3 regions of the Pseudoalteromonas sp. A22 genome follow, and region 1 is predicted to be linked to each of the others. Evidence: predicted binding sites of a transcription regulator. Region 1 holds the regulator's gene; each other region holds the start of a gene.
What was found. The regulator sigma-54, encoded in region 1, starts transcription at its own class of promoters, with help from an activator protein. The targets are predictions, from matches to a motif close to GTTGGCACGNNNNTNGNNT.
Positions count from the first base shown of each region.

Region 2: GSF04_RS10865 (flagellar assembly protein T N-terminal domain-containing protein) is a predicted target of sigma-54. The motif match lies at 1,433-1,451, and genes of this name have one in related genera.
Region 3: flgJ (flagellar assembly peptidoglycan hydrolase FlgJ) is a predicted target of sigma-54. The motif match lies at 1,312-1,330, and genes of this name have one in related genera.

Region 1 is NZ_CP047238.1:3,664,013-3,666,287, forward strand. Features, by position in the region: gene lptB (LPS export ABC transporter ATP-binding protein) at 1-455, shown strand, start outside; gene GSF04_RS21440 (RNA polymerase factor sigma-54) at 502-2,001, shown strand; gene hpf (ribosome hibernation promoting factor) at 2,031-2,275, shown strand, end outside.
Region 2 is NZ_CP047238.1:1,353,258-1,355,532, forward strand. Features, by position in the region: tRNA gene GSF04_RS10860 (tRNA-Arg) at 15-89, shown strand; gene GSF04_RS10865 (flagellar assembly protein T N-terminal domain-containing protein) at 201-1,397, opposite strand; gene GSF04_RS10870 (LPP20 family lipoprotein) at 1,602-2,078, shown strand; gene GSF04_RS10875 (flagellar protein FlgN) at 2,153-2,275, opposite strand, start outside.
Region 3 is NZ_CP047238.1:1,364,741-1,367,015, reverse strand. Features, by position in the region: gene flgK (flagellar hook-associated protein FlgK) at 1-294, opposite strand, end outside; gene flgJ (flagellar assembly peptidoglycan hydrolase FlgJ) at 296-1,270, opposite strand; gene GSF04_RS10935 (flagellar basal body P-ring protein FlgI) at 1,379-2,275, opposite strand, start outside.

The sequences.
Region 1 (2,275 bases):
GAAAACTCACGGTCTATCAAAATTTGATGGCGATTTTAGAAACTCGAAAAGACTTATCTAAAGTTGAGAGAGAAGCTGAACTCAATGAGTTACTGGATGAGTTTAATATTCAACACATCCGTGACTCACAGGGCATGGCATTATCGGGAGGCGAAAGAAGACGCGTAGAGATTGCTCGCGCTTTAGCCGCTAATCCTAAGTTTATCCTGTTAGATGAACCTTTTGCTGGTGTTGATCCTATTTCGGTGTTAGATATAAAGACAATCATAGAGCACCTAAAAAACCGCGGTATCGGTGTGCTAATCACCGATCATAACGTTAGAGAAACACTGGACGTATGTGAAAAAGCCTACATCGTTTCACATGGTGAGTTAATCGCTGCAGGCACGCCAGAACATGTTTTGGCAGATCAAACCGTAAGAGATGTCTACCTAGGCGAACAATTCAAGCTATAGTTAAGACGTAGTATTAATAACTGTTAAAAAGGATTGTTAGAGATACATGAGGCAATCATTACAGCTGCGCATGGGGCAGCAACTTACAATGACTCCACAACTGCAACAAGCCATTCGCTTGCTGCAGCTTAGTACATTGGATCTGCAACAAGAAATACAAGAAGCATTAGACAGCAATCCATTGTTGGAAGTGGAAGAAGGTGATAATACTGACGGCGAAAACGCTGACCAACACAGCCAAGAAAAAAGTAGTGCTGACGACAATCAAGATTCAAGCGATGAAGCGCAGGTTAGTGACTATGAAATAGACTCAGATACCGCCATGAGCAAAGACACTGTCAGTGATGACCTTGCCATGGATGTCACTTGGGATGAATATATGAGCGCAGCACCCGCTGCAAGTTCAGGCCCACTTCCTGATGACGATAATGTTTATCAAGGGGAAACCTCTGAATCTCTCCACGACTATCTCATGTGGCAACTTGAGCTGACACCATTTAGTCCAACAGATAGAGCGATTGCGATTGCGATTATTGAAGCGGTCGACCTGTCAGGCATTTTAACACTGTCTTGCGAAGACATTTTAGAAAGCATTAATGACGAGAGTAGCGAAGAGCCTATTGAGCTGGATGAAGTCGAAGCCGTGCTCAAACGTATTCAACTTTTCGATCCTGTCGGTATCGCAGCGCGTAGTTTACAAGAATGCTTGTGTATTCAGCTAAATCAGTTCGCTCCGGATACGCCATGGATTGCCGAAACAAAAATGATTCTGACAGAGCATATCGACTTGCTTGCCAGCCGTGACTATCGAACTTTGGCAAAGAAAACGCGCCTTAAAGAAGCCGATCTCAAAGAGGTCATGACGTTAATTCATAGCCTTAACCCAAAACCAGCGGCAAGCATTATTCATGAAGAGCCTGAATATGTGATCCCTGACGTATCGGTGAAAAAAGTAAAAGGTCGTTGGGTCGTAGAGCTAAATCCTGATGCTATGCCTAAAATAAGAGTAAACGACCATTACGCTGCGATGTCTAGAACAGCGAAATCCAGTACGGATAGTCAGTTTATTCGCTCACATTTACAAGAAGCAAAGTGGTTTATTAAAAGCTTAGAAAGCCGAAATGATACATTATTAAAAGTTACCAATTGCATTGTGCAACAACAACAGGCATTCTTTGAACATGGCCCCGAAGCAATGCGCCCTATGGTGCTAAATGATGTTGCTGAAATGGTTGAGATGCATGAGTCCACAATTTCCCGTGTGACAACACAAAAATACATGCATACACCTCGGGGAATATTTGAGCTGAAGTATTTCTTCTCTAGCCATGTAAGTACAGAAAATGGAGGTGAGTGCTCCTCTACAGCAATTAGAGCACTTATCAAAAAGCTGATAGCTGCAGAAAATACCGCTAAGCCATTGAGTGACAGCAAAATTGCAGATATTTTAGCTGAGCAAGGAATTAAGGTAGCGAGACGCACGATTGCAAAATATCGTGAATCCCTAGCCATTCCACCGTCAAATCAGCGTAAAAGCTTGATATAAGACGTAAAACCCAAGAAGGAAAAATGCTTATGCAACTAAATCTAACTGGTCGCCATGTAGAAATTACTGACTCATTAAGAGACTATGTCACCAACAAGTTTGCGAAGCTAGAAAGGCACTTTGATCATATCAATAACGTGCATGTGATCCTTGATGTCGAGAAACTAGTACAAAAAGCAGAAGCAACATTACACGTAAACGGCGGCGAGCTATTTGCATCAACAGAGCATCAAGATATGTATGCCGCAATTGATGGCCTTATCGACAAGCTAGA
Region 2 (2,275 bases), 1.8 Mb from region 1:
TGACTTTAGAGATTGTCCCCATAGTTTAATGGATAAAACAAGGCCCTCCTAAGGCTTAGATGTAGGTTCGATTCCTACTGGGGACGCCATTGGTATTCACTTCTGCGTGGAATGACCAAAGTAAATGGGTGATGGAAGCATGATGCAGAGGGTGTAAAGTCATCGAAAATCTTGCCTTTTGCTACAGGAAGGCTCAGCACTTACAATTCAAACTCATTTTCATTTTCTATTTGAATTTCAACCAAATCGTTAATTTGCACATTGTGAAGTGGGCGGTTGCTGATATTTACCGCAATGGCGTTTTGCGCATTCACTTGGATCACTTGCAGTTTATTGATGGTTTTAATTTGATGCATAAACACTTTACCATCGACATTAGTCAGCGGATTGCTATGCGCTACGTTAAGGATCTGGCCATTCTCTAAGCCATGCATACGGCCCAAATTAATAACGACTTGTTCATCATCGATATGTAGGATTTTGCCATTGGTTGGTAAGCAGGCGACCGCTGCGTTTAAATCAGTTGCGATTTGTGTCAGCGTGGCTTGGATCTCATCAGCATAATCTGTCTGCCAAAAGCGCTCACTGTACACATCAATTAATTTGGTTTTCTTAAACGGCCACACGCCTTGAGTGGCATATTGTTTTTGCCATACCCTTTCATGAGAAAGTGCATCAAACAGCGCAAAGTCTACCTTGAAGCTTCTTAAGTATTTATCGCTTTGCCAAAATGCGAGGTCACTATTAAGCTTATCGACACTAGCAACATCAGTAATTTGACTCAGTAGTACAAATTGGCTGTTGGTATTTGCTGTAATGGTCTCGATTAGCTGTTCATTATAATCAAAACGCTGACTGAAAAAACGGCTAACATCTATGGTCTGTGCAAAATAGGGAACGGGTTCTAAGCTCGACTTTTGTTCGGTCATTGTTTGATATAGGCGCTCGCTCACGGCTTTATTTATGTCAAAAATTTGACCTAAAGTTGCTTGATGTTTATTTTTTAGCTGGCTTTGTGTGACTGCAACCTGTTTATTGTAAGCACTCGTTGGGCACTGAGCACTCTGTGGGGTAATATCGATATGCAATGTTACTTGCCATGAGTCACCGACTTTTGCTTCAGCAATCACGTTGGCGCTCTGGATTTCAGCATTTGAGCGGATCTTAAGTTGATCTTGGGTGAGCACACCATCGGTGACGGTTTGTACACTACTCACCGAAGCGCCAGAAAACAGCAATGCTTGTGTAATGGCGTCATTTACGGCCTTTCTTTTTGCTTTTTGATGATCGCCATTTTTAACGTCAGCCATGCCGGTAACTTCAAACCATTCAGCATAAGCGGGATTAGTTAAGGTGATACACAACAATGATAGACTGGTCGCGAATTGCTTTTTCATGTTTAAATGCCCAGATCAAAAACTACCCTTTAACTCAGCAATACCTGTGCCAAATTTTGGCAAGGTTCGTGCATAATCATATTTTATGAAAGTTAATTTTATTTATTGCCAATACTAGATGAAACCACAACAACCCTTGCGAGACCAAGATGCTGGGGAAGCGTTAAATTTTGATTGGTATTTATTGTAGCGGAGTGTAGTGAAATGCGTATCACTAATTCTATCAGTGCAGTTGTTATGGTTTGCTCGCTAGCGGGACTCAGTGGCTGTTCAAGCCTCGTTGACAAGCACATTGAATATGAGACGGTGCAACCGGAAACCTTTCCTGTTTTACGGGCTGTGGGGTACGCGCCTTTGAGTGCTCAGCCGGGTAAAACTGCGGGTGAGAAGCAGCTGATGGCTATCAAAGTCTCAAAATTAGAAGCGTATCGTGAATTGGCTGAGCAACTGTATGGCCAGAATTTGACATCCACTATTACGGTAAAAGGTGCTATTGCGCAAAACGATGGTCTTAAGAGCCAAGTGAATGGACTCGTTCGAGGGGCTAAGGTGCTGAAAAGTTACGCTGTTGGTGATACTTACGCGACGGAATTGGAGCTTGATATGAAGCGCGTTTATGATTTGTATATTACTCAAGTCAAGCCGCAGAAAATTAAGAAGATATCTTACAGCTTTAAGTAAGCACCCATCGCATGTTGCTTACTTAATGCGCTTCATTTCGGTTTTTCTTCAAAACTAAAATATGGCTGGCGTGGCTACGCCTTTAGGTTACGTACTAACTCACTGTCGCTACTTTTCACACTACCATCCTGACCATATGTAATAGAAGTTGGTGCGCCAATTAAGATCCCTTTTAGTTCACGTGTGCTTACATTAGC
Region 3 (2,275 bases), 1.8 Mb from region 1:
CAGACTGTTTGAGTCTTGTGCAAACAACGTATCAACGCGGCTTGCCTCAGTGACAAACTGCTCATAGTAAGACTGATTAGAAATATCACGATTTAATTGCTGCTGCGCAAATTGGTTGAGCAAACGCACGGTTTCACCGCGGCCAACCATGCCACCTATCATTGTTCCGTGTTCAGTCCGTTCACGGATATACCCTTTGGTATTTAGGTTAGCGATGTTTTTACTGGTGGTTTGTAGTAACTCAGAGTTAGCCCTAACCCCTGCTGCACCAATATTTAATAGATCAAATGACATCTCATCTGACTCCCTTTGTTAGCGCACCGGATAAGAAATCGGATACATCAATACGCTTTAAAACTGACTTAATTTTGTTGGCATAATTCGGATCGGTCGCGTAGCCTGCATTTTGAAGCTCACTTAAATAAGCATGACTATCACCAGCCTTGTTTAAGGCTTGCTCGTATCTCGGATTACCTTTTAGAAAACTGACATAATCATCAAAGCTTTGTTCTAGCGACTTATAAGCACGGAAATCGGCTTGCTTTTGCACAGGTAACCCTTGCTCAAATTCAAGTGTCGATTTTCTGGCACTTTCACCACTCCAGCGGCTATCCGCTTTGATATTGAATAGATTAAAACTGCTACTACCATCTTTTTTGCTGATGATGTGCTTACCCCAACCGGTTTCCAGTGCAGCTTGTGCAACCATTACCGCAGGGTTCAAGCCTAGCTTTTTCGCAGCTGTTTGAGCGTATTCCCAAATTTTGTCGACGAATTCCTCAGGAGAACCAAAGCCTGTTTGTTCACCGCTTGAGGTATCTGCCTTAACATTGACAGCCTGCGGTTCAGGTTTACGTACACTCTCACTCGCTGTCGCCTGTCTTTTAAAGGAAATATCGCCGTCAGATCTCATTACTGAGGCAGGCTTATACTTTTCAGAATTAGGAGACAACTGCTGCACAATCAGATCTGCAAGTCCTAAGCTGCCCTGCTCAGATAAATGCATCGAAAGTTGCTGATCATGCATTTCTTCAAAAAATTTGACACCACTAGAGTTAAATGGACTGTCTTTATCCTCTAGCGCCTCATTCGCTTTACGCATGCTTTGTAACAACATTTGCGTAAAGATAGACTCAAACTGTTGTGCCGCCTTTTTCAATGCCTGATCTGAGGCACCTTGATCGCCAGCACCTTTCAGCGCCTCTTTACGGATCGAATCAAGGTTTCCTAGGTCAAAAAAGCTTTGATTTTTCAATTGGTCGGTGTTCATACACTCAGCACTGTTTGACGTTAATAACTATACAAATAGAAATGCAAAATCCGAGCCAAAAAAAAGCCTCACAATTGTGAGGCTAACTAGTTGATTAATAATAGAACATCAAATGACGACTAATTGACCATTTATTGCGCCCGCTTCTTTTAGCGCTTCAAGGATCGCCATTAAATCACCAGGCGCTGCGCCAACTTGGTTAATTGCCCTAACCAAATCATCAAGGCTCACGCCTGGGTCAAACACAAACGCTCGAGAGTCGTCCTGATTTACGTCGATAATACTTTGCTGCGTCACTGTTGTTTCGCCATTCGCCAGCGCATTAGGTTGAGACACATTTTGTTGCTCAGCAATCGTTACGGTAAGGCCGCCATGAGTAATTGCCGCAGGCTGCAACTTGACATTTTTGCCGATAACGATAGTACCTGTGCGCGAGTTAACGATGATCTTCGCAGCGGTATCCGCTGGTTTGAATTCAAGATTCTCTAGCGTAGATAAATACGCAACGCGCTGAGACGGATCTCTTGGTGCAATCACTCGAACTGAAGCTGCATCCATAGGTTTAGCACTGTTTGGTCCAACAAGACCATTGATAGTGTCGGCCAAGCGCTTTGCGGTAGTAAAATCTGGTCTATTCAAGTTAAAGGTAATGTAATCCCCCTGAGTAAACGGACTTGGTACTGCTCGCTCCACTGTCGCGCCATTTGCCACACGCCCTACTGTCGGGGTGTTGATCACAACTCGACTCCCGTCGGCACCATCAGCGCCTAAACCACCGACAATCAAGCTACCTTGCGCAATTGCATATACGTTACCATCAACCCCTTTAAGAAAGGTCTGAAGCAACGTGCCGCCTCTCAAACTACCAGCACTACCAATAGATGACACAGTAACGTCAATGGTTTGACCGGGTTTAACAAAAGGTGGTAAGTCAGCATGAACCGCAACAGCCGCAACATTTTTAATTTTTGGCTTTAAGCTTGCGGGCATCGTTATGCCAAAGCT